4 regions of the Phyllobacterium sp. NPDC097923 genome follow, and region 1 is predicted to be linked to each of the others. Evidence: predicted binding sites of a transcription regulator. Region 1 holds the regulator's gene; each other region holds the start of a gene.
The links. The regulator LexA, encoded in region 1, represses DNA repair genes until DNA is damaged. The targets are predictions, from matches to a motif close to TGTTCNNNNTGTGTTCNG.
Positions count from the first base shown of each region.

Region 2: the regulator LexA is predicted to act here: its motif matches at 5,870-5,887, upstream of parE (DNA topoisomerase IV subunit B).
Region 3: the regulator LexA is predicted to act here: its motif matches at 4,465-4,482, upstream of ACIQWS_RS03670 (glycosyl transferase family 2).
Region 4: the regulator LexA is predicted to act here: its motif matches at 4,674-4,691, upstream of recA (recombinase RecA).

Region 1 is NZ_JBIWBL010000001.1:1,490,136-1,498,102, forward strand. It holds gene lpxB (lipid-A-disaccharide synthase) at 1-190, shown strand, start outside; gene gltA (citrate synthase) at 254-1,546, opposite strand; gene gltX (glutamate--tRNA ligase) at 1,848-3,272, opposite strand; gene ACIQWS_RS07530 (ComEC/Rec2 family competence protein) at 3,505-5,826, shown strand; gene lexA (transcriptional repressor LexA) at 5,820-6,539, opposite strand; gene ACIQWS_RS07540 (GNAT family N-acetyltransferase) at 6,728-7,570, shown strand; gene ACIQWS_RS07545 (substrate-binding domain-containing protein) at 7,575-7,967, opposite strand, start outside.
Region 2 is NZ_JBIWBL010000001.1:1,386,803-1,394,769, reverse strand. It holds gene ACIQWS_RS07095 (autotransporter domain-containing protein) at 1-821, opposite strand, end outside; tRNA gene ACIQWS_RS07090 (tRNA-Leu) at 1,036-1,120, opposite strand; gene ACIQWS_RS07085 (hypothetical protein) at 1,085-1,390, opposite strand; gene lipB (lipoyl(octanoyl) transferase LipB) at 1,389-2,105, shown strand; gene ACIQWS_RS07075 (acetyl-CoA carboxylase biotin carboxylase subunit) at 2,230-4,242, opposite strand; gene ACIQWS_RS07070 (DMT family transporter) at 4,341-5,267, opposite strand; gene ACIQWS_RS07065 (helix-turn-helix domain-containing protein) at 5,452-5,832, shown strand; gene parE (DNA topoisomerase IV subunit B) at 5,964-7,967, shown strand, end outside.
Region 3 is NZ_JBIWBL010000001.1:722,890-730,856, forward strand. It holds gene ACIQWS_RS03635 (AtpZ/AtpI family protein) at 1-74, shown strand, start outside; gene ACIQWS_RS03640 (F0F1 ATP synthase subunit A) at 110-862, shown strand; gene ACIQWS_RS03645 (F0F1 ATP synthase subunit C) at 934-1,161, shown strand; gene ACIQWS_RS03650 (F0F1 ATP synthase subunit B) at 1,255-1,881, shown strand; gene ACIQWS_RS03655 (F0F1 ATP synthase subunit B) at 1,893-2,372, shown strand; gene ACIQWS_RS03660 (ribonuclease HII) at 2,441-3,100, opposite strand; gene ACIQWS_RS03665 (PA0069 family radical SAM protein) at 3,237-4,388, opposite strand; gene ACIQWS_RS03670 (glycosyl transferase family 2) at 4,537-5,043, shown strand; gene moaB (molybdenum cofactor biosynthesis protein B) at 5,047-5,589, opposite strand; gene ACIQWS_RS03680 (4-(cytidine 5'-diphospho)-2-C-methyl-D-erythritol kinase) at 5,592-6,476, opposite strand; gene ACIQWS_RS03685 (hypothetical protein) at 6,483-6,668, opposite strand; gene ACIQWS_RS03690 (S49 family peptidase) at 6,754-7,611, opposite strand; gene ACIQWS_RS03695 (tRNA1(Val) (adenine(37)-N6)-methyltransferase) at 7,691-7,967, opposite strand, start outside.
Region 4 is NZ_JBIWBL010000001.1:2,055,951-2,063,917, forward strand. It holds gene ACIQWS_RS10475 (hypothetical protein) at 1-240, opposite strand, end outside; gene alaS (alanine--tRNA ligase) at 407-3,064, opposite strand; gene recA (recombinase RecA) at 3,457-4,551, opposite strand; gene ACIQWS_RS10490 (carbohydrate kinase family protein) at 4,870-5,820, shown strand; gene ACIQWS_RS10495 (pseudouridine-5'-phosphate glycosidase) at 5,853-6,782, shown strand; gene ACIQWS_RS10500 (OmpA family protein) at 6,775-7,434, opposite strand; gene ACIQWS_RS10505 (GNAT family N-acetyltransferase) at 7,505-7,967, opposite strand, start outside.

The DNA of each region.
Region 1 (7,967 bases):
GGAATATTTCAACCAGTTCGTTCGTCCCGGACCACTGGCGCGCGAAATCGAACAACTGCTGAAACCCGGCCATGCCAGGGCGTTGCAGCTTGAGGGTTTCGACGAGATCGCGGCATTGATGCGGACCGAACGGCCATCCGGCGAGATTGCCGCCGGGAAAGTTCTCGACTACGTGCATCAGAGGGCCTGAGGAACAGGCTTTTGGGTATGAAAAAGGCGCCGAATGGCGCCTTTTTTCGTATTCTGGATGATCTTATTTGCGATTGCCGACCGGAACGTAGTCGCGCTGTGTTGCACCGGTGTAAAGCTGGCGCGGGCGGCCGATCTTCTGGTGCGGGTCTTCGATCATTTCCTTCCACTGGGCAATCCAGCCAACCGTACGGGCAACGGCGAACAGCACGGTGAACATGGTGGTGGGGAAGCCGAGCGCCTTTAAGGTGATGCCGGAATAGAAGTCGACATTCGGATAGAGCTTCTTCTCGATGAAATATTCATCGGTCAGGGCAATACGCTCCAGCTCCATGGCGACGTCGAGCAGCGGATCGTCCTTGATGCCGAGTTCGGCGAGAACTTCCTTGGTGGTCTGCTGCATGATCTTGGCGCGCGGATCGTAGTTCTTGTAGACGCGGTGGCCAAAGCCCATCAGGCGGAACGGATCATTCTTGTCCTTGGCGCGGTTGATGAATTCCGGAATGCGGTCAACCGTACCGATTTCGCCGAGCATGTTGAGGGCGGCCTCATTGGCGCCGCCATGGGCCGGGCCCCAGAGGCAGGCAATGCCGGCAGCGATACAGGCGAACGGATTGGCACCGGACGAACCGGCAAGCCGCACCGTCGACGTCGAGGCATTCTGCTCGTGATCAGCGTGCAAAATGAAAATCCGGTCCATTGCGCGGGCAAGAACCGGATTGGGGACGTAGTCTTCGCACGGCACGGCAAAGCACATGTGCAGGAAGTTGGTGGCGAAATCGAGATTGTTCTTCGGGTAAACGAAGGGCTGGCCGATGTGATACTTGTAAGCCATCGCAGCCAGGGTCGGGATCTTGGCGATCATGCGGATGGATGCAACCATGCGCTGATGTGGATCGGAAATATCGGTCGAGTCGTGATAAAAGGCCGACAGGGCGCCAACGCAGCCGACCATGACAGCCATGGGATGGGCGTCACGGCGGAAGCCGCTGAAGAAGCGCGACATCTGTTCGTGCACCATGGTGTGGTGCGTTACACGATAGTCGAAATCATGCTTCTGGCTCTTTGTCGGCAGTTCGCCGTAAAGCAGGAGATAGCAGGTTTCGAGGAAGTCGCCCTTTTCGGCGAGTTGTTCGATTGGATAGCCGCGATGCAGCAAAATGCCTTCGTCACCGTCGATATAGGTGATCTGCGACTCGCAGGAGGCTGTGGATGTAAAACCCGGATCGTAGGTGAATGCACCCGTGTTCTTGTAGAGTGTTCCAATGTCCACGACATCAGGTCCGATGGTGCCTTTTTTAATCGGTAACGCAAACTCGTGACCATTCAGATCGATGTTGACGCTATTCTCAGACATTGCCGTTCCTTTCTTGCTTCAGCTCCCGCTGACATCCCGTGTACCATTCCGAAGTTCGCTGCTTGAGCAGTAGACTCTCGTCGAACTTCGGAAGTGAAAGCACACGAGTTACTTCATATTCCAGTATGCCTTTGAAACAGGATGTTCCTTGCAGGCAGGTTATTTTCTGACCTCTGCGTTCAGCACACTGGCCCAAAGCCTTGACCTCTTTGCAAGGTCTTTATCCTGATTTTCTCAGGCACGTCACCGTAGCCGAACGGCACAATGTTGCAATGCAAAAATGCACCGTCGAGGCTGCGGATTAACCTTTTATCCGGTCTTCGATACGCCCCAGCGACTCCTCGCGGCCAAGCACCGCCAGCACGTCGAAAACCCCCGGAGATGTTGCTCTTCCTGTCAATGCCGCCCGCAAGGGCTGGGCAATTTTACCCAGTTTCAGGCCGGTATTTTCCGCATGAACCCGCACGGCCGCATCCAATGCTTCGGCGGTCCAGTCATTGACGGCCGACAGCGCCGGAAGAACGCCGGAAAGCACACCCAGGCCCTCTTCGTTCAACAGGCCGGCTGCCTTTTCATCCAATGCCAACGGGCGCTGCGTAAACAGGTATTTCGCACTGTCCGCCAGTTCGACCAGCGTCTTGGCGCGTTCCTTCAGGCCGGGCATTGCCGCCAGCAATTGCTGACGGGTCCGGTCATTGAGCCGCGACAGAATGTCCGCGCCGCCTTCGATTTCCGGCAGGATGTCGATCATCGCCTTGACCAGGTCGGCATCGGCGGAGAACCGCATGTAGTGACCGTTGATCGCTTCGAGCTTCTGGAAATCGAAACGCGATGCGCCGCGATTGATGTCGGAAATCTCGAACCACTCGATCATCTGCGCATCGGACATGATCTCGTCATCGCCATGGCTCCAGCCAAGGCGGACGAGATAGTTGCGCAGGGCGGCGGGCAGATAGCCCATGGCGCGATAGGCTTCCACGCCGAGCGCACCGTGACGCTTCGACAGCTTTGCCCCATCCGCACCGTGAATCAGCGGAATATGACCCATCACAGGGATATCCCAGCCCATCGCATCATAGATGATCGCCTGGCGCGCCGCATTGGTCAGGTGATCGTCACCACGGATGATGTGGGTGACGCCCATGTCATGGTCATCGACGACAACCGCGTGCATGTAGGTCGGATTGCCGTCGGAGCGCAGGATAATGAAATCATCGAGATCCTTGTTGGGAAAGCGCACATCGCCCTGTACGAGGTCGCGCACCAGGGTTTCGCCGTCCTGCGGCGCCTTGATGCGGATAACCGGCTTGACGCCTGCAGGGGCTTCCTTCGGATCGCGATCGCGCCAGCGGCCGTCATAGCGCGGCGGGCGGCCCTCGGCGCGGGCTTTTTCGCGCATTTCCTCAAGCTCTGCCGGCGAAGCATAGCAATAATAGGCCTTGCCCTTGGCGACCAGCTCTTCGGCGACTTCCCAGTGGCGGGGCGCGCGCTCGTATTGCGACACCGCATCGCCATCCCAATCGAGGCCCAGCCACTTCAGGCCATCGAGAATGGCCGTGACAGCCGCTTCCGAGGAGCGTTCCCGGTCCGTGTCTTCGATGCGCAGCAGCATCTTGCCGCCCGTATGCTTGGCATAAAGCCAGTTGAACAGGGCCGTGCGGGCGCCGCCAATATGGAGGTATCCGGTCGGGGAGGGTGCAAAACGGGTAACAACAGGTGACGACATAAGGACTCCAACAGACGTCTCGGCCATTAGCCTAACATCCAATCGATTTGATCTGGCGTTGATGTAGCATAGGAGCGCTGTCGTGCAAGGGCATTGGCAGAATTGGAGGCAAATGCAGGGGCCAGGCACCAGTACACAAACGAGTGAACGGCAGTTTTTTGATCGTCCGGCGGACGATGAGCCGGGTCTTGCGCCCCGAATATCCCAAAATGTTGGTGTCACCCGGCGAGGCGTGAGTCTGTCCGCAGCGCTGCGCCGGCGCATGGGGTTGGGGCAGGATTTGCTCCCGGCCGTTTCCCGGGCATGCGGGCGGGATTATGATCGCGGCAGTCTTTTCCTGTTCGTTCCGGTTTTTGCCGGCAGCGGCGCCATCGTCTATTTCAGTCTGCCATCGGAACCGCGGCTGAGCGCCATCCTCTTCGGATTGACCGCGCTTGCCGGGTTCAAACTCCTGGCACGCGAGCGGCATCTGACGGGGATGGGTCTTTCCGCCGCCGTGCTGGTTGTCATGGGCATGCTCTGCGCCAAGCTGGAAACGCTGCGTCTGGATACGCCAATGCTCGGCTCCGCCGTCACCACACGGCTGACCGGCCGCATCGTCGCGATCAACCGCGCCGAACGGGGCGGCTGGCGCGTGACGGTGGACGTGATAACCACGGAGCGCCCGCTGCTGCGCTATGCCCCGGCAAGGCTGGTTGTATCGGCCCGAGCCTTGCCACCTGAAGCTGCCATAGGCAGCGGGCTGCGCGGTCTGGCGCATCTGCGCCCGCCATCCGGTCCCGTGCGATCCGGCAATTACGACTTTGCCTTCCACAATTACTACAGGGGCATCGGCGGCAGCGGCTTCTTTCTCGGCAGGCCGGAAGCAGCCTCTCTGCCTGAACCGGCTGATTTGACAACCAGAACGCTGTTTGCCGTCGCTGCGATGCGCCAGGCACTCACTGATCGTATCCTCGGTCATATGCCGGGAGAAGCCGGTGCCATCGCCGCATCGCTGATCACCGGCCAGCGCGATGGCATCAGCGAGGCCACCAACAACGCCATGCGGCTGAGCGGCCTGTCGCATATCCTCTCCATTTCGGGATTGCACATGGCGCTCGTGGCCGGGATCGTCATCGGCTCGCTGCGTGCGTGCATGGCCTTCTTTCCGGACTTTGCCGCGCGCCATCCCATCAAGAAATTTTCGGCATGCGCAGCGCTGCTGGCGTCGGCATTCTATCTGCTGCTCTCGGGGATCGACGTGGCGGCCCAGCGCAGCTTTGTCATGCTGGCAGTCATGCTTGTCGCCATGACCGTGGACCGGGCGGCGCTGTCGCTGCGGAATGTTGCCCTGGCCGCCTTGGTAACCATTGCCATCGCGCCGCACGAGGTGATGGGACCAAGCTTCCAGATGTCGTACTCGGCCACAGCCGCACTGATCGCATTCTACGGCTGGTGGTCGCCGCGCAGGGCCGGCCGGACCGCGCGGCGTGCCTCCGGCAACAGCCTGTTGTTGCGGCTGCCCGGCAAGATCGGCGATCATATCAGTGATGTCGCGCTGACATCCCTGGTCGCCGGTTCGGCCAGTGCGATCTTTGCCGCCTATCATTTCAACAATACGGCGCCGCTCGGGCTGATCGGCAACGCCTTTGCCTTGCCCGTGGTCTCGGTTCTGGTCATGCCCTTCGCCGTACTGGCGCTGTTGCTGATGCCGTTCGATCTGGATTTCCTGCCGTTCGCCGTCATGGAACGCGGCATCGAGCTGGTGGTGTTCATCGCCCATCACGTTGCCGCACTCTCGCCCTCGGGCAATCTCGGTCCGATGCCGCAGCCGAGCCTTATCCTGATGAGCGTGGCACTTGTGATCCTGCTTCTCACGACGTCGTGGTTGCGTCTGTGCGGTCTGCCGCTGTTTGCTGCGGCCATCCTGATCATGGCACGCACAGCGCCGCCGGATATCGTCCTGTCGGAGGATGGCCGGCTGGCCGGTGTGCGCAATGGCACGGCATTGATGATCAATCGCCCGCAGGGCGGCGCCTTCACGTTAAACAACTGGCGGCAGGGTTTTGGGCTGGAACAGATCGTCAAACCGGCGCGGATCGGCAAAGAGGCAGCGGAGGGTGCCTTCGAATGCGCCGGAAAGCTCTGCCTGGCGCGCGAACCGGGCGGTCTCATCATCGCCTATACGGATGATCCCGCGCAAAGGAACCCCGCATGCAGCGAGGGGAATATCGTCGTGCTGGGCTTTGCCGGTGTGGACACCGATTGCCCTGTTCCGGGCCCAATGGTGATCACGCGCCGCGATCTCGCCTTGAACGGTGCTGCGGAAATCCGGTTCGGTTCCGGCGGGCAAGGGCAGGGTGACGTGACGGATCTATCGAAAGCCGGAGAAGCGCTGGAGCAAAGGGTGCAGTCGGCCCGCCTGACCTGGGCGATCGGTCCGCCGGACCGACCCTGGAACAAGTACCGCACTCATTCCAATGCGGCGCGCAACCGGCCGGAGCATTCACGCAAGGCCCACGCGATCGAAGGCGTCCCGAACAATGTCGAACGGGACGCGGCGGCCGGTCAGTAACGGCGGATCAGGCCGACGAGCTTGCCCTGCACCCGCACGCGGTCCGGTCCGAAAATCCGCGTTTCATAGGCAGGGTTGGCGGCTTCCAGGGCAATCGAGGCACCCTTGCGGCGGAACCGCTTGAGGGTGGCTTCCTCATCATCGACCAGCGCCACGATGATTTCGCCTGGGCTTGCGGTGTCGCCGCGCTTGATGACGACGGTATCGCCATCAAAAATACCCGCTTCGATCATCGAGTCGCCCTTGACCTCAAGCGCATAATGTTCGCCGCTGCCGATCATATCTGGCGGAAGGCTCAGCATGTGGGTCTGGTTCTGGATCGCGGAAATCGGCACACCAGCGGCAATCCGGCCCATGACCGGAATGCTGACATTGGCAGGCATGTCCATATCGTTGGAGGCGCGCGGCTGCGGCTTGGGCGGTGCAACATTGCGTCCGAGACTGCCCTCGATGACGCTCGGCTCGAACTTTCTCTGGCTGTTGAGGCCGGGTGCGATGGAGTCCGGCAGGCGCAGGACTTCCAGCGCGCGTGCCCTGTTCGCAAGCCGGCGAATGAAGCCGCGCTCTTCCAGCGCAGTGATCAGCCGGTGAATGCCGGATTTGGAGGCCAGATCCAGCGCATCCTTCATTTCGTCGAAGGATGGCGGAATGCCCGTCTCCTTCAGACGCTCATGAATGAAGAGAAGAAGTTCATGTTGTTTACGCGTGAGCATCGGCGATCCTTTAGCAGGGAATCGGAAAAACAAAACCAGAACAAACACTATCTGTTCCAGCATTGTTCTACAAGTGCTTAATATTCCGTTGCGGCAATGCTGGAAGCTTGGTTACGAAGCATGTGGGGGCAGAAATGCACCCGTTCAGGGTACTGTTCCGTCGGTTTCCAACTGGATATCACAATATCATGACAGCTTTCATCCGAATCGCCGAGCGCCAGGACCTTGACACCATCATCGACTGGGCAGCTGCCGAGGGCTGGAACCCCGGTTTGGACGATGCGGACGCATTCTGGGCCGCGGACCCCAAAGGCTATCACGTGCTTGAGGTCAATGATGAACTGACGGCAGCGGTCTCGCTGGTCCGCTATGCGAGAGACTACGGCTTTCTCGGCTTCTACATGGTGCGTCCGCAATCGCGCGGGCTGGGTTTCGGCTGGTCGCTCTGGCAGGATGTGCTGAGCGGATTTGCCGGACAGACCATCGGCCTTGATGGTGTCGTTGCCCAGCAGGAAAACTATCGGAAGTCGGGGTTTGTCTATGCCCATGCGAATTACCGCTATGGCGGCGCCCCCGGCTGCAGGGCACCCGTCAGCGACGATATCGTCGCCATCGATGCGCAATGGATCGGCGCCGTCGCCGCCTATGACCGTCAATTCAATCCCGAACCACGGGAATCGTTTATCCGTGCCTGGCTCGGCCCGTCCGGCTCGCGCCACGGCCTGGCCTGCATTGCCGACGGAAAAATCGCGGGGTATGGCGTCGTGCGCGCATGCCGCGAGGGTTGCAAAATCGGTCCCTTGTTTGCCGAAACCGAAGAGATCGCCGACCGGCTGTTTCAATCGCTCGCAGCAAAGGCCGGGGATGCACAGGTCTTTCTGGATATTCCCGGGACCAATGGGGCCGCGCGGCGCCTGTGCGACCGGTACGGTCTGGCGCCGGTGTTCGAAACCGCACGCATGTATCGCGGACCGGCGCCCGAATTGCCGCTCGACCGGATTTTTGGCATCACAACCTTCGAATTGGGCTAGGCACTCACCGGCGCGGGGCGACGGGCGGACCGCTCGATTGGCGCAGGATGAGTTCGACCGGCCATATCTCGTGGATGTTCTCGACCGGCTCGCCGTCAAGGACGCGCACCAGCAGTTCGGCGATACGCGACCCGGCGGAGCGGATCGACGACCGGGTGGTGGTCATGGCGGGGACCATGTTGCTGGCATTGAGATAGGGGAACACGTCGTCATGGGCGATCACCGAAACTTCCTTGCCGAGTTCGTAGCCTTTTGAACGGATGGCGCGGAAAATGCCGAGCGCCGTCATCATCGAGCCGGCGAGAATGGCGGTCGGATGCGGCGTATAGGACAAAAGCCGCTGCGCCTCATGAAAACCGGTTTCGTCGGAAAAACGCTCATGCACGATGAAGCGCGG
Region 2 (7,967 bases), 100 kb from region 1:
AATGTCATGCCCGCGGGAGGTGCGCCGCTCACAATCGTGAACCTATAGGGGGCTGTGCCACCACTGGCAGAGAATGTCTGGCTATAAGCGGAACCAGAACTGGCATCCGGCAGCGTCGGCCCTACCGGACTTAACGTCACTGTCGATGGCGATACATTCAGCGTGAAAGCGCCGGTGATTGTGAAAGGGCCGCTACCGGTGCTGCTGTCCTGCGCACTCACGGTTATGCCAAAGCTGCCGGCAACCTGCGGAGTCCCGGAGAGGGTAACGCTGTTGCCTGTCACTGACGTGACGGTCACGCCATGCGGGACGCCGCTGATGAAAGCGATACGGAAAGGCGCTTGGCCGCCAGCGAAAGTGTAGGTCTGCGTATATGGGGCGCCAACCTGGGCGGTATGGGACGACGATGGTGTGACGGTAAAACTAGGTGGTGAGATCGTCACTGTAACAGTGGCTGGAGCCGACGTTCCGCTCGAATTGGTGGCGGTATAGGTGAAACTGTCAGCTCCGGCATAACCGCTTGCCGGCGTGTAGGTGATCGTCGTTCCGGATGCTGACGCAGTCCCATGCACTGCAGCGTCTGCGACCGCCACAAATGTCGGCGCGCCGCCGCCAATACGGAGTGTTACAGAATTGGCAGTGCTGCCATAGGCGACAGTGACCATTGCGGGATTTGCAACCGGCGCTGTCTGGGCCTGCGACAGGGCGGGCCAGAATACGGCCAAACAGATGAAGAACAGCCATGCCGCCAATAGTGTTGGGCGCGCACCCCATACCTGCCGGTGGGGGACAAGCCCCTCCGGCCAATTCGATCTCGGCATTATTCCCCTCGCCCCACACCATTCCCGACGCAACCATCATCCGTAATGTGCGCCGTTCATTGCATCAATACGGCAGATGCCGTAGTTCCGGCCTATTTTGATCAGAAGCGGAGCGACCATGGTGTTGGCAGGAAGACTGCCAGTCGGAAATGCAATAGGGCAGCCGCTGGGCTGCCCTATTCTGCAATGATTTCAATCTTGAAGAGAAACCAAATGGTGCGGTCGAGAAGACTCGAACTTCCACGTCTTGCGACACAGCGACCTCAACGCTGCGCGTCTACCAATTCCGCCACGACCGCACTGTGGTAGAAGCCGAACGTGTCGGCTCGCGGCATGTAGCAAATGAATTTCAGTGAAACAAGCCCTGTCGGCAATAAACCCGAATGTTTTTCACAAAGCCGGGTGAAAGTTATGCCGCACCCCGCACACTGGAAATCTTCCAGGAAAAAGTCCATATGCGGCTCACCATCTTTATCCCAAGGGAATCGGCGCTTTGATGGCCGCAAACGGCCCATCCGCCGCCATTCATCCGGGATGAAGCGACAGTCGAAAGTTTGGTTTCCGATCATGAAGAACAACCGCGACGATCTCGTCTCCGCGTTTTTTGCCCAAAGCGATTCCCCGAAAGTGGAGTGGCGCGTCGCCGACGGGCTGACCGATTACGATACCGCCCTCACCTTCATGGAAGACCGCGTCGCGGCGATTCGCGCCGGCACGGCCGCAGAACTGGTCTGGCTGGTCGAACATCCGCCGCTCTACACCGCCGGCACCAGCGCCAAGGACGGCGACCTCCTGGCCGCCGACCGCTTTCCCGTCTATGCCACGGGTCGCGGCGGCGAATACACCTATCATGGCCCCGGCCAGCGCGTGGCCTATGTCATGCTCGACCTGAAGCGGCGGCGCGAGGATATCCGCGCCTTCGTGGCGGCGCTGGAGCAATGGATCATTGCCACGCTTGGCGCGTTCAACGTGCGCGGCGAGCGGCGCGAAGACCGCGTCGGCGTCTGGGTGACCCGGCCGGAACGCCCGCCGCTGCCGGACGGGTCTCCCGCCGAAGACAAGATCGCCGCCATCGGCATCCGCCTGCGCAAATGGGTGAGCTTCCACGGTATCTCGATCAATGTGGAACCGGAGCTTGCCCATTTCGACGGCATCGTGCCGTGCGGCGTGCGCGGCCATGGCGTGACCAGCCTCGTCGATCTCGGCCTGCCCGTCGGCATGGACGATCTCGACCGGGCGCTGCGGGACGCATTCGAGCCTGTGTTCGGGCCGGTCGAGCGCTAGAGGATTTGGCAGAACCGATCTGCGTGGTTCGACAAGCTCACCATGAGGGATGTGGGTTGATTGCAGCCAACAAGTTCCCTCATGGTGAGCTTGTCGAACCACGCACGATGGTCATGCAACCAGATCAGGCGAACTCCATGATCACCGCATCCACGGCCAGGCTGTCACCCTGCTTGGCATTGATGGCCGATACGGTCAGATCGCGGTCGGCGCGCAGCACGTTTTCCATCTTCATGGCTTCGACGATCGCCAGCGTTTCACCCGCCTTCACCTCCTGACCCTCCGCCACGTTGATCGAGACGATCAGGCCGGGCATCGGGCACAGCAGCATTTTCGACGTATCCGGCGGCAGTTTCACCGGCATCAGTTTTTCCAGCGCCGCCACATGCGTCTGCATGGCATGGCCGATCACCGACATGCCCTTCCAGTCGATGCGCACGCCGTTGAGCACGGGACGCAGCTGCGCCTTTATCGCGCGGTCGTCGATATAGCCGTCCCAGACCGCATCGCCGGGCCGCCAGTCGCTGCGGATGGTGATGGCTTCGCCGCCATGCAGCGACAGTTCGATCTTGACCGGCGGCTTGGCCACGCTGCGGTGAATTTTCGCCGGCACGTATTCGTCGTTGATCCGCACCTCCCATTCGGCGCGGATTTTGCCCGTATGCGGCCGCAGGCGGTCGCTGAGGCCGTCGAGACGGCCCTTGCGCACCAGTTCCACCACAAGGGCAATGGCGGCCAGCACGTCCCTGTCCCCGGCGGTTGGCGCAATCGGATGGAAGCCGTCGGGAAATTCTTCCGCGATGAAGCCGGTGGACAGCCGCCCTTCCCGCCAGCGCGGATGCTGCATCAGTGCGGCCAGGAACGGGATGTTGTGCTCGATGCCGTCGACGACGAAGGTATCGAGCGCATCGGCCATGGCGTCGATGGCTTCCAGCCGGGTCGGCGCCCAGGTGCAGAGCTTTGCCACCATGGGGTCGTAGAACATCGAAATTTCCGACCCTTCCGTCACGCCGGTATCGTTGCGGATGATGGCCTTGCCGACCGGGCCTTCGCTTGGCGGGCGGTAGCGCGTCAGGCGGCCGATCGACGGCAGGAAATTGCGGTAGGGATCTTCGGCATAAAGGCGGCTTTCGATGGCCCAGCCGTTCAGCTTGACGTCCGACTGCTTCAGCGCGAGCTTTTCGCCCGCCGCCACGCGAATCATCTGCTCGACCAGATCGATGCCGGTGATCAGTTCGGTCACAGGATGTTCCACCTGCAGGCGGGTGTTCATCTCGAGGAAGTAGAAATTGCGGTGCTTGTCGACAATGAACTCGACTGTTCCGGCGCTCTGGTAGTCCACTGCCTTGGCCAGGGCCACGGCCTGCTCGCCCATGGCCTTGCGGGTGGCCTCGTCGAGGAATGGCGACGGGGCTTCTTCCACCACCTTCTGGTTGCGACGCTGCACCGAGCACTCGCGCTCACCGAGATAAATGCAGTTGCCAAAACTGTCGCCCAGCACCTGGATTTCGATATGGCGCGGCTCGACCACGAATTTTTCGATGAAAACCCGATCATCCCCGAAGGAATTGCGCGCTTCCGAGGTGGCGCGTTCAAAGCCGTCGCGCACTTCGCTCTCGTCCCAGGCAATGCGCATGCCCTTGCCGCCGCCGCCGGCGGAGGCCTTGATCATCACGGGATAACCGATCTCACCGGCGATCTTTTCCGCATGCGCCGCATCGGTGATGATGTCGAGAAAGCCCGGCACGGTGTTCACCTTGGCGGCATTGGCGAATTTCTTCGATTCGATCTTGTCGCCCATGGCGATGATCGCCCTGGGTTTCGGCCCGATGAAGACGATGCCCTGCTTCTCCAACGCTTCGCAAAAGGAGGCGCGCTCGGACAGGAAGCCATAGCCGGGATGAACGGCCTCAGCGCCGGTCGCCTTGCAGGCGGCAATGATCTTGTCGGCGACGAGATAGCTCTCGGAGGCCGCCGCCGGACCGATATGCACCGCCTCGTCAGCCATCTCGACATGAACAGCATCGCGATCCGCATCGGAATAGACCGCCACCGTGGCGATACCCATTTTCCTTGCCGACTTGATCACGCGGCAGGCAATTTCCCCACGGTTGGCAATCAGGATTTTCTTGAACACTTTTATGGACCTCCCGCACAAAATGCGCCTCTGGTTCTATTGCCAATGGCTGATTTGCTCAACTGCTATTGTCAGTGCTTGCATGGAAAGCAGGCCGGTTAATTGAAAGCGGGCTCCGGCGTTTTCTGCTTTTTCCCCTCGCGCCAGACCACATAGGCACCCGAGGCAATGATGATGGCAATGCCCAGCCATTTCGATGCGGTCGGAAACTCCTGGAATACGAACAGGCCGATGATGACGGCCATGACGATTTCCAGATATTGGAACGGCGCCAGCAGCGACGCCGGCGCAAGGCGCGAAGCCTGCACCACGAGGAGATGCCCGCCCGTGGCGATCGCGCCGATGGCAAACAAAAGGAACCAGGACATGCCGGTTGCAGGCGTGCCCAGCGTCATATCGCTGACGCCGAAGGCTGCACCGAAGAACAGCGCGACGATCACCGTCACCGTGCCGCCGATGCCCGCATAGAGCTGCATGACCAGCGGCGTGTCGTGCACGCCCAGGCGGCGGTTGAGAACGAGATAGACGGCAAACAGCGCCGCCGTGCCCAGCGGCAGCAGCGAAACCCAGCCGAACAGCTCCCAGCTCGGCTGGATGACGATCAGTGTCCCGATGAACCCGACCGCAACGGCAATGCGCCGGCGCCAGCCGACGGTTTCCTTCAGCACCACGGCCGAGAGCAGCGTCAGCATCAGCGGCTCGACGAAAAACACCGCCATGGCATCGGCAAGCGGCATGTATTTGACGGCGGCAAAGAAGCACAGGCTGCCGATGCCCATCAGAAAACCACGCAGCAGATTGCCCCAGAGGTTGTGCGGCTTGAGCGAGCGCATGCCGGTCAGCGCCACGATGATCAGCATGGTCAGGATCGTCTGGACGACGAAGCGCGACAGCGTCACCGTGGCCGGCGGCAGGCTGTCCACCGTCGACAGCCATTTGGCGATGGCATCCATCATCGGCAGGATAAACATCGCACCGGCCATCGTTCCGACGCCCCTCATTTGCGGCGAGGTTGTGTTTTGCATGGTGCGGCCTTTCCGGGACAAATGGCTCAGGTGGGACCCCAGCCATATCGGCTCTGCGGAAAAATGCAATCATCCGCATAATGCAAAATGGAAGCAAAATGCCGCCGGATTTGACTTTTCTGCTTCCAAATGGTGCAAAAGCTTTCGTCTACACTTTAAAAACAAGAAAAAGATGGAGAAAGCCATGAATTTCATCTCCAACATCATCACTGCCATGCCCGACACGGACACGCTGGGTGGCCGCCTTTCCCGCGCGCGCGATGCCAAGTCGATGACGGTGGCGCAGCTTGCGGTGCGTGTCGGCGTCAAGCCGGAAACCATCGCCGCCTGGGAATCCGACCGGTCGGAGCCCGGTGTCCACCGCCTGTTCATGCTGGCCGGATCGCTCGGGGTCACGCAGACCTGGCTCATACACGGGGTCGGACAATCGCCCGACGAGAGCGACACGGCGGACGAAAACCGCCTGCTGAAAAGCCAGATCGCCAATCTCAAGGCTCTGCACCAGGAGCTGGGCGAGCGGATCGAAGAGCTCGAAAAAGCCGTGTCGCGCCTCAAAGCCGCTTGAAACTTGGGTTTTAACCGCATAGTTCTGTGGTGAATCCCGGAACAGATCACGAACGCCCATCGCGTTTCCCGGCGAAGCATGTCAAGATTGCCGGTGATTCGCAGCCCCTGTAGCATTGGCCAAAATACGATATGGATGACAATAACGACCTCTTTTCAGCGGTAGTCAAAACAGCCCGGGAACGCCAGGCAGCGGTGGACCAGACCAGGGTCGAACCTGCCGCGACGCCGGTGGCACCGCCTGTGAAAATCGCACCGGTTGCGGCAGCGAAGGCCCCGGCACGGGCCGCCCCCGACAGCAGCGGCGGCTACAATGCGGCACAGATCCAGGTTCTCGATGGTCTCGAACCCGTTCGCCGCCGTCCGGGCATGTATATCGGCGGCACCGACGAGCGGGCGATGCACCATCTCTTTGCCGAAGTCATCGACAACTCGATGGACGAGGCGGTTGCTGGACACGCCAACTTCATCGATATCGAACTGGACGAGAACGGCTATCTCTCGGTTACCGACAATGGCCGCGGCATCCCCGTCGATCCGCATCCCGATCCCAAGCAGCTTGGCAAATCCGCGCTCGAAGTCATCATGACCACCCTGCATGCGGGCGGCAAATTCGATTCCGACGTCTACGAAACATCGGGCGGTCTGCACGGCGTCGGCATATCGGTGGTGAACGCCCTGTCCGATCACGTGGAAGTGGAAGTGGCCCGCAACCGGCGCCTCTACCGCCAGCGGTTCTCGCGCGGCCATCCGCTCGGACCGATCGAGGATGTCGGCGAGGTGCACAACCGTCGCGGCACGCGCGTGACCTTCCATCCGGACCCGGAGATTTTCGGCCAGGGCGCCAAGTTCGATCCGGCCCGGCTTTTCAAGATGGCCCGGTCAAAGGCCTATCTCTTCGGCGGCGTTGAAATCCGCTGGAACTGCGCGCCATCCCTGCTCGACCCGAAGGACCCGACACCCGACAAGGCGGTGTTTCACTTCCCCGGCGGGTTGAAGGATTATCTGGCGGCATCGCTCGGCAAGGATTTTCAGGTCACGCGCGACATGTTCGCGGGCAGGACGGAAAAGTCCGGCGGGCACGGCGCGCTGGAATGGGCGGTTGCCTGGTATGGCGGCGACGGCTTTGTCCATTCCTACTGCAACACGATTCCCACAGGCGAAGGCGGCACGCATGAGGCGGGTCTGCGCATCGCCCTCACCCGCGGCTTGAAGGCCTATGCGGAACTGACCGGCAACAAGCGCGCGTCGATCATCACCACCGATGACGTGATGATCTCGTCGGCGGCCATGCTCTCGGTGTTCATCCGCGAACCGGAATTCGTCGGCCAGACCAAGGACAAGCTTGCCACGGTCGAAGCGCAGCGCATTGTCGAAAATGCCATCCGCGATCCATTCGATCATTGGCTTGCCGCCTCGCCGCAGGAAGCATCGAAGCTGCTGGACTGGGTGGTGGAGCGTGCCGACGAGCGCGTCAAGCGCCGCCAGGAAAAGGAAGTCAACCGCAAGTCGGCGGTGCGCAAGCTGCGCCTGCCGGGCAAGCTTGCCGATTGCACCCAGACCGGTGCGCTCGGCGCCGAACTCTTCATCGTCGAGGGTGATTCCGCCGGCGGCTCGGCCAAGCAGGCGCGGGACCGCGCCACGCAGGCGGTGCTGCCGCTGCGCGGCAAGATTCTCAACGTCGTCAGCGCCGGGCGGGAAAAGATGACGGCCAACCAGCAGATCGGCGACCTGATCCAGGCGCTCGGCTGCGGCACGCGGTCAAAATACCGCGACGAGGATTTGCGCTACGACCGCATTATCATCATGACCGATGCCGACGTCGACGGTGCGCACATCGCGTCGCTGCTCATCACCTTCTTCTATCAGGAAATGCCGGAACTCATCCGCAACGGCCATCTGTTCCTCGGCGTGCCGCCGCTCTACCGCATCGCCCAGGGTGGCAAGGTCGCCTATGCCCGCGATGATGCGCACAAGGATGAACTGATGCGCACGCTGTTCACCGGCAAGGGCAAGATCGAGATCGGACGGTTCAAGGGCCTCGGCGAAATGCGCGCCGACCAGCTCAAGGAAACGACGATGGACCGCAAGAAGCGCACGCTTTTGCGGGTGCAGATCGACGAGGAGTGGATCGAG
Region 3 (7,967 bases), 770 kb from region 1:
GCTCCGCGGGACGTGTGGCGGAGAACCGCGGATTTGAGCTCGACAAGAGTGATGACCGCGAGAAACCGGAATAAGCCTGCGGGCATGGAACGATATAGACGAGGTTAGCGTGGCCAACGATCCGATCCATCAATTCCAGATTGCACGATGGATTCCCATTGATGTCGGTGGAATTGACCTGTCCTTCACCAATTCGTCCGCCTTCATGGTGGCGACGGTTGCGGTTGCTTCGGCGTTTCTCTACCTGACTTCTTCCAATCGTGGCCTTATCCCGACCCGTTTGCAGTCGGTTTCCGAGATGGCCTATGAGTTCGTGGCTTCAACGCTGCGTGATTCGGCCGGAACCTCGGGAATGAAATTCTTCCCGTTTGTCTTCTCGCTCTTCATGTTCGTGCTTGTCGCGAATATGCTCGGCATGTTCCCCTATTTCTATACGATTACCAGCCAGATCATCGTGACATTCGCGCTTGCGATCCTCGTGATCGGTACGGTCCTCGTTTATGGTTTCGCCAAGCACGGCTTCAAATTCCTTGGTGTTTTTGTGCCGTCCGGTGTTCCGGCGCCGCTGCTGCTTCTCGTGGTGCCAATTGAAATCATTTCTTTCCTTTCCCGCCCGATCAGCCTTTCAGTTCGTCTTTTCGCCAACATGCTTGCTGGCCACATCACGCTGAAAGTGTTTGCTGGTTTCGTGGTGTCGCTGAGTGCGCTCGGAGCTGCCGGTATTGGCGGCGCGATTCTGCCGCTCGCCATGACGGTCGCTTTGACCGGTCTCGAATTCCTGGTGGCTTTCCTGCAGGCCTACGTCTTCACCGTGCTGACATGCATGTACCTGAATGACGCAGTGCATCCTGGCGGTCACTGAGAACGAACTTCGCCGGCGGGGCTCCGCCAAACGCAATCGATCAATAACTATTCTATCCAAAGGAGTTTAACATGGATCCCGTAGCAGCAAAGTACATCGGTGCAGGTCTCGCCTGCTTTGGTATGGCCGGAACGGCCCTCGGCCTTGGCAACATTTTCGGCAGCTACCTCTCCGGTGCATTGCGCAACCCATCCGCAGCTGATGGCCAGTTCGGCCGTCTGGTATTCGGCTTCGCCGTTACTGAAGCTCTGGGCATCTTCTCGCTGCTCATCGCTCTTCTGCTTCTGTTCGCTGTTTAATCAGCAAGCAATTCATACTGGCTGCGCTCTGCGCGGCCAGTATAATATTTAAAGTCAGCAGATCGGGAAATGCCCGAACCAAGGGGACAACATATGTTTGTGTCTTCGGCTCATGCCGCATCCACAACCGCTCAGACCGAGACACCTGCGCATGCCGACACGGCTGCAACGGGTGGCGCGTCTGATGCCCATGCCACTGCGACCCACTCCGAAACGGGTGTGGCGCATAAAGGTGTTTTCCCGCCTTTCGACTCCAGCCATTTTGCTTCGCAGCTGCTCTGGCTGGCACTGACATTTGCATTTTTCTACCTGTTCCTGTCGCGTGTGGTTCTGCCACGTATCGGCGGCATCATCGAGACCCGCCGCGATCGCATCGCAACCGATCTCGATCAGGCTGCCCGCATGAAGCAGGAATCGGATGAGGCGCTCGCCGCCTATGAGCAGGAACTTGCCGAAGCCAAGAAAAAGGCCGGCAGCATTGCTCAGACCGCCCGTGATGAATCCAAGGCCAAGGCAGACGCTGAAACAGCGGAAATCTCTGCTGCCCTGGAAAAGAAGCTGGCTGAAGCCGAGGCAAGCATTGCGTCCATCAAGGACAAGGCAATGGCTGGCGTCGGTGCCATCGCCGAGGAAACGGCGGCGGAAATCGTCAAGAAGATCATCGGTGGAACTGTCGATACGGCAAGTGTTTCCGCTGCGGTCAAAGCCGTGCGCGGTTAAGGAGAAGCATGATGGACGCAACATTTTGGGCCCTGATTGCGCTGGTTATCTTCCTGGCGCTGATGGTTTACCTCAAGGTTCCGGGCGTTGTCGGCAAGTCGCTTGACGGCCGCGCTGAGCGTATCCGCGACGAGCTGGAAGAAGCCCGCCGCCTGCGCGAGGAAGCGCAGTCGCTGCTGGCCGAGTATCAGCGCAAGCGCAAGGAAGCCGAAAAGGAAGCTGGCGAGATCGTTGCCGCAGCGCAGCGCGAAGCCCATGCGATCATTGAGGAAACCAAGCAGAAGACGGAAGAGTACGTTGCGCGCCGCAACAAGCTTGCCGAGCAGAAGATCGCCCAGGCCGAGACCGAGGCCGTCAACGACGTTCGCGCTTCCGCAGTCGATATCGCTGTTGCCGCTGCTGGCCGTATCCTCAAGGACAAGGTTGACGCCAAGACATCGGCCGACCTGTTCAAATCTTCCTTGAGCGAAGTGAAGACCCGCCTGAACTGATTGAGGGCAAATGGAATTTGAGAAAGCCGCCGCAAGGCGGCTTTTTCTTTTGGGTGCGTGGCCCCGCCCTAAACGTCCCGGTTCTTCAGCGGTGCGAAACTGAAGCGGTGCAGGCCAACCACTGGTCCGTGGGTTAGCATCGCGCTGCGATGAAACGCTGTTCCGTAGCCCGCATGGGTCTCAAGTCCATAGGCCGGGTAGTGGCGGCCGGCCTGCGCCATCATCCGGTCGCGGCTGACCTTGGCGAGAATGGAGGCCGCGGCAATGGAGACTGAACGCTGGTCGCCCTTGATCATCGCCGTGCCGGGGCAGGGAAGGCCGCGCGGCACATCCCGCCCGTCGATGAGCGCGTGGCCCGGCAGGATGGAAAGGCCGCAGGTGGCGCGGCGCATGGCCTCCAGCGCGGCTTTCAGAATATCTGTCGCATCGATTGCCGGCGCGGCGACACTGGCAATACCCGACGCCAGCGCTGTCTGCAAAATGATATCGAACAATTCCGCGCGCTTCCTGGCGGTCAGGCGTTTTGAATCGTCAAGACCATCGGGAATCCGCTCGGGATCAAGGATAACCGCTGCGGCGACAACAGGGCCTGCCAGTGGCCCGCGACCGGCTTCGTCGATCCCCACGACAAAAGGCACGCCATCGCGCATGAGCCGGCGCTCCGTCGCAAAATCGGGTTTGCCGGTATCGAGAGGAAGAAGCAGAGAATCAGAACGCAATCGGGCCATGTTGCGGCGAGACTCGCATTCGTTCTGATTCTCTGCAAGGCCCCGATGCGGATGGGGTAGGCATCGGGACTTCCGTCAGCGGGATGGGGGGCGCCCGACGGATTTTCAGAAACAGGTCGGAGACCCGTTTGATTGGTTAAAACAGCGACAACTGTTCGCTGCCGGCGGTTGGTACGAACAGGTCGGTGCGCAGACGGCGCTTGGCGAGATTGATGCCGAGGCGCTTGGCGGCGATTTCGAACCGGCGTCCGATCTGCCAGGCATAGGGACCGTCGCCGCGCATGCGCTTGCCCCATTCCGCATCGTAATCCTTGCCGCCGCGCATGGAGCGCACGAGGGAAAGAACATGGCGATACCGGTCCGGGTAGTTGCGCAGCAGCCATTCCTTGAAGATGGGACTGACCTCGAGTGGCAGGCGCAGGAGCACGTAGCCGGCTTCGCGCGCGCCCATGGCATACACGCTGTCAAGCACGCGCTCGATCTCGTGATCATTCAGACCCGGAATGATCGGGGCCACCAGGGTTCCCGTCGGAATGCCCGCGTCGGAGAGTGCACGCAGCGCTTGCAGCCGCCGCGTCGGGGTTGAGGCCCTCGGTTCCATCGTCCGGGCAAGCTTGCCGTCCAGCGTCGTGACGGAAAGGCAGACCTTGGCAAGACCCTTCTCGGCCATACGGGCGAGAATATCGATATCACGCATGATCAGCGCCGATTTGGTGACGATGCCGACAGGGTGCTGATGCTCTTCGAGCACCTGCAGAATCTCGCGCATGATGCGCCATTTCTTCTCGATCGGCTGATAGGGATCCGTATTGGTGCCGATAGCGATGGTCTTGGCGGTATAACCCGGTTTGGACAGTTCGCGGTCGAGCATCCTGGCAGCATCGGGCTTGGCAAACAGCTTCGATTCAAAATCGAGACCGGCTGACAGGCCCATATAGCTGTGGGTGGGGCGGGCGAAGCAATAGATGCAGCCATGCTCGCAACCGCGATAGGGATTGATGGAACGGTCGAATCCGACATCCGGCGAGTCATTGCGTGTAATGATCGTGCGCGGCTTCTCGATCTGCACCTCGGTCTTGAAGGCGGGCAAGTCCTCGATTGTCTCCCAGCCATCGTCAAAGACATGGCGCGTTTCCGGCTCGAAACGCCCGGATGGGTTCATGCCTGCGCCGCGTCCACGCCGGCGTCCATGGTCGATCCGCAACCCGGCTTCGTCGACCAGCACATTGGCATGTTCGGCCCGGCCTTGCCCGAAAGCGGCCTTGTCCGCCTGTACCATGATGTTCATTGACATTCTCCTTGAGACCGGAGCGAGACTGAGTCGCTCATACCGTCGCAACATGAATGTATTCCTAGCAAATTATGAGAACAAAGCAAGAACAATCTGCTGAAAAAGGATGATGGAAATTTCAATAATAATACTATAACTGAAATGAATGATTTCCGTCCTGATCGAAACCCGCAATGCCGATGAACCCTTGGCCAGAACGCTCGGCGGACTGGTGGGCGGAGCTGTCGAAGGTGTGTTGAGTGATGTCATCGTCATCGATCACGGCTCGACCGACCAGACCCACCGCGTGGCCGATGCGGCCGGGTGTATTTTCCTGCAGGACCAGACATTGATAGACGGCCTGCGCCGCGCGCGCAGCGACTGGATTTTGTTCATCGAACCCGGTGCGCGGTTGATCGACGGCTGGATCGAGGCTGTCTCCCTTCATGTGGAACGCATGCAGGGCCCAGCCTGTTTCACCCGTTCCCACGCGCATCGGAAGCCGTTCTTCGCGCGGGTTTTCGCGCCCGGAAATCCTCTGGCCAATGGGCTGCTGATTTCAAAGCGTCAGGCGATGGCCTTGTCGGCTCCGGGCAAGAGTGCGGCGGACCTGGCGCGTGGTCTCGCCATGAAGCGTCTGCGGGCGGAGATTATTCCCGGCGCGGCGAAGTAACTGTCAGCCCCGTTTGAGATGTTCGTCCAGCCGAGGCATGATCTCGACGAAATTGCAGGGCATGTGGCGGTAGTCGAGCTGGAACTGGAGAATATTATCCCAGGCATCCTTGCAGGCGCCGGGTGAGCCCGGCAGCACGAAAACGAATGTTGCATTGACCACGCCGCCGGTTGCCCTGGACTGAATGGTCGACGTGCCGATCTTGTCGTAGGAAATGCGGTGGAATACCTCGGAAAAGCCGTCCATGCGCTTTTCGAAGATCGGCTCCAGGGCTTCAGGGGTCACATCCCGGCCGGTAAAGCCCGTACCGCCTGTGGTGATGACCACGTCCACATCGGGGCTGTTCGACCAGGCAAGCACCTTGTCGCGTATCGCTTCGCGGTCATCGGTCACGATGGCGCGGTCCACCAGGCGGTGTCCTGCTGCCGTGATGCGGTCGGCCAGCGTCGTGCCGGATTTGTCGTCATCGAGCGTGCGCGTATCGGAAACAGTCAGCACGGCAATCCCGACGGGTACAAAGGGGCGTGTCTCGTCAATGCGGGCCAAGATCAGTTCCCTTCCATAGTGCTGCTGGTGGCGACGACAAACCACGCGGGTTGGCTTTGGCGCAACCGCGTTGCGGCTGCATCAGCCGCCGCGTCATCGCTGTAGAGTGCAAAGCAGGTGCCGCCCGAGCCGGACATGCGCGCGAGCAGCGGATTGGTGTCCAGCAATGCCTGCATGCTGCCGTTGATCGAGGGCGCAAGCTTTTGCGTGGCTGCGAAAAGATGGTTGTCCGTCTGCCGAAGATAGGTGCAAACTTCCGCAAGGCATGTCAGGGGAGGCAGCGCGGGCAAGGGAGGATTGTCGCGGCGGGTCAGCGCGGAAAAGACCTGCGGTGTCGACACCGTCACCCCATTGTTGACGAGGACCATGGGCAGGCGCGGAAAGGCTGCGATGCGCTCGATCTCTTCGCCGATGCCGCGTGCGATCAGCGCCTCGCCGTGCAGGCACATCGGCACGTCGGCACCCAGCGGCAGGCCGAGTGCGGCCAGGTCCGTCAGGCTGGCATCGATAGCCCAGAGGGCTGCCAGAGCGCGCAGGGCAGCAGCAGCATCGCTGGAGCCGCCGCCGATGCCGGAGGCGACAGGGAGATGTTTTTCCAGATGGATGGCGACGGGCGTTGCCTGCCTGTCATACCGCCGGCGCAGGGCGTCTCGTGCCCGCAGCACCAGGTTCGTATCGTCGGCGGGAAGCCCCATGCCGTAGGGACCGGACAGGGTGAAGGAATCCGCCGCCGCTTTCGTCACGCTCAACCGGTCGCCGAAACGGGCAAACACGACGAGACTGTCGAGCAGATGGTAGCCGTCGTCACGTCTGCCGGTCACATGCAACGCGAGATTGATCTTGGCCGGGGCGGTCAGGCTGATTGTATGGTCAGGACTGGCAAGCATGGACGCTCAATCTTTGCGCAGGCGGTATTCACCGGTTTCGGGATCCTGGACCAGTGTTCCCTGCGCACGATTCTGTGCCTCTTTTTCGGCCTCGCGCACGCGCTGCGAGACGCGCTGTGCTTCCTTCTTGAACGAACGATAGCCGTAATAGGCGGCGGCGCCGACAAGAGCAAAAAAGATCAATTGTGGCATCGTCTGTAACCCTCAACTACCGATATCATTCCTGTCCGTATTCATAGCACGGAGTTCCGGCCTTGCCAAAAAATCCTGCGCCGGTTTACAGTCCGAAACGCGACCAGAGCGCCCGTTCCTCGGCTGCGTCCATCAGCCCATTGGCCAAACCGCTGCCAAGCCCTTCGATCTGCACGCTGGCGGATGGAATTCTGCGCCCGAACAGTCCGCGCGGCTGCGAGATCAGTTTTAGCTTGGTTTTGGGGCCATATTGCGACTGGAGATAGGAGCGCATGTCGCCAAGACCGTCGACCAGACCGAGTTCAACGCCGCGTGTTCCCGTCCAGAACTGGCCGGTGAAGAGATCGGCGCTGTCGCTCAGCTTGTCGCCGCGCCGTTCCTTGACCAGGGCGATGAAGGTGTCATGGATTTCCAGCTGCAACGCCTTCAGATGTTCGATATCAGCCTTGTTTTCCGGCTTGAAGGGGTCGAGCGTCGCCTTGTTCTTTCCTGCCGTATAGACGCGCCGTTCCACGCCGATCTTCTTGATCAGTTCCGTAAAGCCGAAACTTGCCGAGACAACGCCGATCGAGCCGACGATCGATGACGGATCGGCAATGATCTCGTCACCGGCAACGGCGATCATATAGCCGCCGGAAGCCGCGACGTCCTCGACGAAGACATAGACCTTCTTGTTCTTTTCGGCTGCAAGGTCACGGATGCGCCGGTAAATCAGCCGCGACTGTACCGGAGAACCGCCCGGCGAATTGACCGAAATCGCCACTGCAGGCGAATCCTTGTCGTCAAAGGCTTTTTCCAGAACCGATGCGACGGACGCAAGGGAAAGATTTTGCCGGAATTGACCACCGCCAGACATGATGGCGCCGTGCAGGCGAACCACCGGTATCTCCACGAAATCGGGGCGCCAGCGGCGCGGCAGCAATTTTCGGATCAATCGGGCCAATGCTTTCTCCTTTGATGCTTTCAGGTCATGCGCATGTAAGCGGTGCACATCAAATCACAATGGCACCGTGCGGAAAATGCTACAAAAGTGACGTCAGGCCATTGTTTATCGCCGTTGCGCGCTCGGTAAAGCCGTTGCCGGTCTCATGATGCATGATCAGGGCAGGAGCAAGCGTAAGGCCGGCACGGCTGCCGCGAATTCCCCGGATGATGATACGGATGGCCGCGTCCTGCGGTCTTGGCTGCACCGGCACGATAATCACCCCCCCGAAGCGGCGCTGCAAGGCGTCGAGCAGTTCGGCTATCGAAGCCGGGCGGGCGATGATGGCCAGCGCGCCGCCGGGTTTGACGATGGCA
Region 4 (7,967 bases), 570 kb from region 1:
ATAGCTCCAGGCCTGGGAGAGGTGACTTTTGCCCTGGCCGGTATAAAGCGTCTTGAATCCATATCCCACCGTTGTCGAATAGTAGGGCTGCGCGTTCAGCGACATGAACAGATCCAGATAGGCCAGGACATCCGGCCCGAAGGCCGTATCGCTGCGCATATGAACATCCTTGACGACCGTCGAGGTCTGGCAGGAAACAAGCAGCACCGCGGCGAGCAGAAGAGCCAGTATTGTCTTCACGTCAGTTCTCGAAATGGATAATTAAAAACAGTTTTTGAAAATGCGAAACAAAATTGCGATGCAGCAAAAATACCGGAAAATCAATCTCTTGCCCACCCAGCAATTAGTATGAGCGGGTGGCATTTCCGGCCGCATCACGCTGCGGCCGGAAAGACAATGCCTGGTGTCAGCCGGCGAGCGCGTCGCGCACGGCAGCCACGGCCGCCTCGGCCTTGGAGCCATCGGGACCGCCGGCCTGCGCCATATCGGGGCGGCCGCCGCCGCCGGCACCGCCGAGCGCGGCGGACGCGATCTTGACCAGGTCGACGGCGCTGAACGTGCCGACAAGATCGTCGGTGACGCCGACGACCGCGCTGGCCTTGCCATCTTCCGAGACGCCGATGAACGTCACGATGCCGGAACCGACGGTCTTCTTGGCATCGTCGGCCAGCGGCTTCAGGTCACGTGGATTGACGCCGGTGACCACCTTGCCGATGAAGCCGACACCATTGACCGTTTCGGACTGCGCGGCGCCATTGCCGGAGCCGCCAAGCGCCAATTGCTTGCGGGCCTCGGTGAGTTCGCGTTCCAGCTTGCGGCGCTCATCCAACAGCGCCGTCACGCGCGCCAGTGCGTCGGCAGGCGTGGACTTCAACGCACCGGCAATCGCCTTGACCCGGTCGTCCTGTTCTTCGAGGTAGCGGCGCGCGGCTTCGCCGGTCAGCGCCTCCATGCGGCGCACACCCGCCGCCACGGCGCTTTCCGAGACAATGCGGATCAGGCCGATATCGCCGGTGGCGCGCACATGCGTGCCGCCGCACAGTTCCGTCGAATAGCTCTTGCCCGATTTCTCACCGTGCAGTGCGGTTCCCATGGAAACCACGCGCACTTCATCGCCATACTTCTCACCGAACAGCGCCATGGCGCCTTCCGCAATGGCATCGTCGACCGCCATCAGGCGGGTGCTGACCGGTGCGTTCTGCAGGACGATTTCGTTGGCGAGGTCTTCGATGACGGCCAGTTCCTTGTCCGAAATCGGCTTCGGATGGGAAAAATCAAAACGCAGGCGATCCGGCGCAACGAGCGATCCCTTCTGCGCGACATGCGTGCCGAGGGTTTCGCGCAGCGCCTCATGCAGCAGGTGTGTCGCCGAGTGGTTGGAGCGGATACGCGTGCGGCGGGCGCTGTCGACCGTCAGTTCCACCGGAACATCCAGCTTCACCGTACCCTTGAGCACCTTGCCCAGATGCACGAACACCCCGTCATTCTTCTTCTGAGTGTCGGTGACAACAACGGTGAAGCCGTCACCGGAGATGATGCCGGTATCGCCCTGCTGGCCGCCGGATTCGCCGTAAAATGGCGTCTGGTTGACCACGAGGGCAATGGCCTCGCCTTCCCCGGCGCTGTCCACCTGCGCACCGTCCTGCACCAGCGCGGTGATGACGCCTTCGGCCTTTTCCGTCTCGTAGCCGAGGAATTCGGTGGCGCCGACCTTGTCGCGCACCGCAAACCAGACCGTTTCTGTCGCCGCATCGCCGGAACCGGACCAATGGGCGCGGGCTTCCGCCTTCTGCCGCTCCATGGCCGCCGCAAAAGCATCGGTATCGACAGCGATACCGCGCTGGCGCAGCGCATCCTGGGTGAGATCCAGCGGGAAACCGAAGGTGTCATAGAGCTTGAACGCGGTTTCGCCATCGAGACGATCGCCTTCGTCAAGACCTTCCGTCGCATCGCTGAGCAGACCAAGGCCGCGGTCCAGCGTCTTGCGGAAGCGGGTTTCCTCGAGCTTCAGCGTTTCGGAAATCAGCGATTCAGCGCGGATCAGTTCCGGATAGGCCTGCCCCATCTCGCGGATCAGTGCCGGCAGCAGGCGCCACATCAGCGGCTCCTTGGCACCCAGCAACTGCGCATGGCGCATGGCGCGGCGCATGATGCGGCGCAGCACATAGCCGCGGCCTTCATTCGACGGCAGCACGCCATCGGCAATGAGGAAGCTCGATGAGCGCAGGTGATCGGCGATCACCCGGTGGCTGGCGCGGAATTTTCCTTCCGCCTTGACGCCGGTCGCATCTTCCGACGCGCGGATAAGCGCCCGGAACAGGTCGATATCGTAATTGTCGTGCTCGCCCTGCAGCACCGCGGCCAGACGCTCGAGACCCATGCCCGTATCGATGGACGGGCGCGGCAACTCGATGCGCTGCTCCTTGGTGATCTGCTCGAACTGCATGAAGACGAGGTTCCAGATCTCGATGAAGCGGTCGCCATCCTCGTTGGCGCTGCCGGGAGGGCCGCCCCAGATGTCTTCGCCATGGTCGTAGAAAATTTCCGAGCACGGGCCGCACGGGCCGGTATCGCCCATGGCCCAGAAATTGTCGCTGGTGGCGATACGGATGATGCGGTCATCGGACAGACCGGCGATCTTCTTCCAGAATCCGGCCGCCGCATCGTCCGTGTGGTAGACGGTGACGAGCAGCTTGTTCCTGTCGAGACCATATTCCTTGGTGATCAGGTTCCAGGCCAGACTGATCGCCTCTTCCTTGAAGTAATCGCCAAAGGAAAAATTGCCCAGCATTTCAAAAAACGTATGGTGCCGGGCGGTATAGCCGACATTGTCCAGGTCATTGTGCTTGCCGCCGGCGCGCACGCATTTCTGCGATGTCGTGGCGCGGCTGTAGGGCCGCTGCTCCAGACCGGTGAAAACATTCTTGAACTGCACCATGCCGGCATTGGTGAACATCAGCGTCGGGTCGTTGCGCGGCACAAGCGGGCTCGACGCCACGATCTCATGGCCGTTCTTCTTGAAATAGTTCAGAAATGTCGACCGGATTTCGTTGACGCCACTCATGTGCATTGCCTTCTGACTTGTCTCTAACCAAAGCGAAATAGCCCCTTTCTGCAACAAAAGGGCGGAACGCAACGCTTGTAGCGATGCGACCGCGGCCTGTCCAGAAAATCCCTGTGATAATGGGCCTTGCTTATGAACAACACAGTCTTCGAATACGTGCACTCTCCCTCATGCTGAGCTTGTCGAAGCACGCAGAGCAGTTGTGCGTGCTTCGACAAGCTCAGCATGAGGGAGGCCTGCTCAATATGTGGGAAGGTAGCGCTGCGTGCGGTGAAGCACAGCCTCGGCCCGAGGGATGTTCTTACAGCGTGAGAGCATTTCAAAAGAAAAACCCGCATCCGGCGGCCGGATGCGGGTTTGAATTGCAGACCGCAACGGTCCGTCCTGGGAAATCAGCCTTCGGCGGCCTCGGGTCCGTCATTGTCCTCGATATCGTCCGGGCCCTTGTCCAGCATCTGCTCGGCAATCAGACCGGCATTCTGGCGCAGGACCAGCTCGATCTCATTGGCGACTTCGGGATTGTCCTTGAGGAAGAGTTTCGCATTGTCGCGGCCCTGCCCCAGACGCTGGGAATTGTAGGAGAACCACGAACCGGATTTTTCAACGATACCCGCCTTGACGCCGAGATCGACCAGTTCGCCCGTCTTGGAAACGCCTTCGCCATACATGATGTCGAATTCGACCTGCTTGAAGGGGGGCGCCAGCTTGTTCTTGACCACCTTGACGCGGGTCTGGTTGCCGACCACCTCGTCACGTTCCTTCAGCGCACCGATGCGGCGGATATCGAGACGCACCGACGCATAGAATTTCAGCGCATTGCCGCCCGTCGTGGTTTCAGGCGAACCGAACATCACGCCGATCTTCATGCGGATCTGGTTGATGAAGATGACCATGCAATTGGAGCGGGAAATGGATGCGGTCAGCTTGCGCAGCGCCTGGCTCATCAGGCGGGCCTGCAGGCCGGGGAGAGAATCGCCCATCTCGCCTTCGATTTCCGCACGCGGGGTCAAGGCGGCAACGGAATCGACCACGAGAACATCGATCGCACCGGAACGCACCAGCGTATCGGTGATCTCCAACGCCTGCTCGCCCGTATCGGGCTGCGAGATCAGAAGATTCTCCAGATCCACGCCCAGCTTGCGGGCATAGACCGGGTCCAGCGCATGTTCCGCATCGACGAAGGCACAGATGCCGCCCTTTTTCTGGGCTTCGGCAATCGTATGCAGCGCCAGGGTTGTCTTACCGGAGCTTTCCGGCCCGTAAATCTCGACAATGCGGCCTTTCGGCAGACCGCCAACGCCAAGGGCTATATCCAGGGAAAGCGACCCGGTCGATACCGTCTCGATTTCCACAACCTGCTCATTGCGTCCAAGCCGCATGATCGAACCCTTACCAAAGGCTCTCTCGATCTGTGACAATGCCGCATCCAGCGCTTTCGTTTTATCCACCGAATTACCCTCAACTAACCGCAAAGAATTTTGCGCCATGTTACACTACCCCTGTGCTATCCATGAAGCCCGGATGCTCCGGCCTTTGAAGATATTTGTATCTGTTTTGTTCTCATTTGGCAATATGCACAAGCCATTGAAAAACAATAATAACACAAAAATGTTCTTAAAATGTTCCGAAAATGGACTGCCTGCGCTTGTCCACATGTTCCTCGTGTCCGGGCAGCATGAACGGGAAAACCGCGGCCGGCAAATTCGAATCGTTGCGGCGATTGCGTCGGGGCAGCAGGCCATCTAGAGAAGGAAAGGACCAAGTGTCTTGCAACCGATCATTTTGTTCAGCAAAAGCCACCAACCATGACTCAGGATTACACACCGCTGCTGTTTGCTGTCGGCGGCGCCCATATGGACCGGCGCGGCCAGAGCAGCGTTCCCTTCATTCCCGGCGCGTCCAACCCCGGCATCATGCGCGAAGAGCCCGGCGGCGGCGTGTTCAATGCTTTGCGCCTTGCCGTGCGGCGCGGTGTGCGGGCTGAAATGCTGTCGGTACGCGGCGGCGACCGGGTTGGCGATGTCATCGGCGCCGCCTTTGAGGCCGCCGGAATCAAGGACAGTTCCGCCGTGTTCATCGACCGGGCGACCCCGAGCTATACGGCGATTCTCGATGAACAGGGCGATGTGGTTGCGGCCATTGCCGATATGGCGTTGTATGAACTCGCCCTGCCCCGGCAGCTCAGGCGGCGCAAGGTGCGCGATTCCATCGATGCCGCCGATGCGGTTTTCGGCGATGCCAACCTGCCATCGGAAGCGTTGCAGAAACTGGCGGAGCTTGCCGGCGGCAAACCGCTCTATGCGCTGGCGATTTCCCCGGCCAAGGCGGTGCGGCTGCGGCCGGTTCTCGGCGGTCTCGCCTGCCTGTTCCTCAACCGGCGTGAAGCCTTTGCCCTGACGGGGCTCGGCGCCGATGCCAGCCTGCCCGCTCTGCACCGCGCCCTGATGGCAGAGGGGCTGCAGGCGGCCGTTGTCAGCAATGGCGGCCAGGCTGCACTGGTCTATTCCAGCGGCGGTGCATTCTCCCTTCTCCCGCCCGCGCTGACCGGTATTGCCGATGTGACCGGCGCGGGTGACGCACTGGCCGGCGGCACCATATCGGCGCTGATGCGCGGCCTTCCCCTCGTCGAAGCCGTGCGCGAAGGCTTTGCCGCCTCGGCGCTGACACTGCAAACCCATTCGGCAACGCCGGTCTTCACATCCAGGATTTTCGACGCGGCCCTCGCGACCATACCGGAGGCCATCCCGCTCGCATGAGCCAACGGCCTGATACGACAAAGGAAAGAACCATGACCACAACAGCCCTCAACCCGTTCACTGACATTGCACCGGAGGTACAGAAAGCGCTTGCCGCCGGGCAGCCGGTGGTGGCGCTGGAAAGCACGATCATCACCCACGGCATGCCCTACCCGGACAACAGCCGCATGGCCGCCGATGTCGAGACGATCATCCGCGATGGCGGCGCAGTCCCGGCGACCATCGCCATTATCGATGGCCGCCTGAAGATCGGCATTTCGGCTGAGGAACGTGAGGCGCTGGCGCAGGTCAAGGGCGCGATGAAGCTGTCGCGCGCCGATCTGGCGTTTGCACTGTCGGAAGGCCGCACCGGCGGCACCACCGTTGCCGCCACCATGCTGGCCGCACACATGGCCGGCATCAAGGTATTTGCCACGGGCGGCATTGGCGGCGTGCACATGGGCGCGGAGACCAGTTTCGACATATCGGCTGATCTGGAAGAATTGGGCCGCACCCCGGTGATCGTCGTCTCGGCGGGCGCCAAGGCGATTCTGGATATTGAAAAGACGCTGGAAGTGCTTGAAACCAAAGGCGTACCCGTTGTGGTGCATGGGGCGGACGTTCTGCCGGCCTTCTGGTCGCGCCAGTCGCATCTCAAGGCCCCGTTGCGTCTCGACACGCCGGAAGCCATCGCCAGGTTCCAGGCAACGCGCAGCGCCATCGGCGTCAACGGCGGCATGCTGATCGCCAACCCGATTCCGCTGGAAAGCGAAATTCCGGCCGACATCATGGGCGGATACATCCGTGAAGCCCTGTCGCGCGCCACAAAAAATGGCATCACGGGCAAGGCCGTGACGCCATATCTTCTTTCGGAAATTCTCGACATCACCAAGGGCGAAAGCCTGAAGGCGAATATCGCCCTGGTGGAAAACAATGCACGCCTTGCAGCGCGCATTGCTGTCGCCCTGACACTGGTCAGGTAAGCGGCGAAATCTGCAGTTCGACGCGGCGATTCTGCGACCGGCCGGCTTCCGAATTGTTGGAAGCAATCGGCCGGTCCATGCCCAAGCCGCGAACGGAGAAGCGCCGGTTGTCGATGCCCTGCTGGGTCAGGTAGTTCGAAACGGACAGCGCGCGGCGCTCGGACAGGAGCTGGTTGTACTGCTGGCCACCGACATTGTCCGTATGGCCATAGACATCGATGATGCTCCGGTCGAACTTGCGCAGCACCACTGCAACCGAATTCAGCGTTGCAAAGAACTGCGGCTTCACCGCATCCTGGTCGGTAGCGAAGGTGATGTTCGACGGCATGTTCAGGATGATCTGGTCGCCGTTACGGGTCACCGACACGCCGGTGCCCTGCAGCTGGGCCCGAAGCTCCGATTCCTGGCGGTCCATGTAATTGCCGACGGCACCGCCGGCCAGTGCGCCGATACCAGCACCGATCAGCGCCGCGTTGCGGCCGGATTTGCCACCGCCGCCAACGGCGAGACCACCCAGCGCACCAACCGCTGCGCCAATTGCCGCGCCACCGGCAGTATTCGATATTTTTTGCTCGCCGGTATAGGGATCGGTGGTGGTGCAACCGGCCAAAAACGTCGCGGCAAGACAGCCGATGGCAAACTTCTTGATCATGGAATCAGGTCCCCGTTGGAAATGTTGCGAAATATAGCATCGAATACGGCAAAATATGGAAAGCAAACGGCTAAATCAGCCGTAGCCGCGCCATGGCCAAAGCGTCGACAAATCGCCCGTTCTTGAAGGCATAATCCCGGTGCACGCCTTCCCGTTCGAAGCCGCATTTTTCGTAGAGACCGATGGCTTTGGCATTGTCGGCATGGACCGTCAATTCCAGACGCCGGATGTTGAGCCAGTTGTCCGCCGCATCGATCAGGGCAAGCAGCAGCGCCTTGCCGATGCCACGCCCGGTGAAATCGTCATGCACGCCGAGCCCGAGATGCGCCGTATGGGCGCGCCTGCCATCGGAGCGATGCAGGCCCGCGTGACCAACGATCTGCTGATCGATCTCGGCAACGATGCTTGTCGTCCCCGCGCCCAGACTTTCGAGCCATTTGCGGGTCTGCTCCGCACTTTGAAAGGGCAGGCGCAGAGTACCGGCACGAAAACCGGGTAAATTGGTCAATGCGTTGATCTGTTCAAAATCGGCG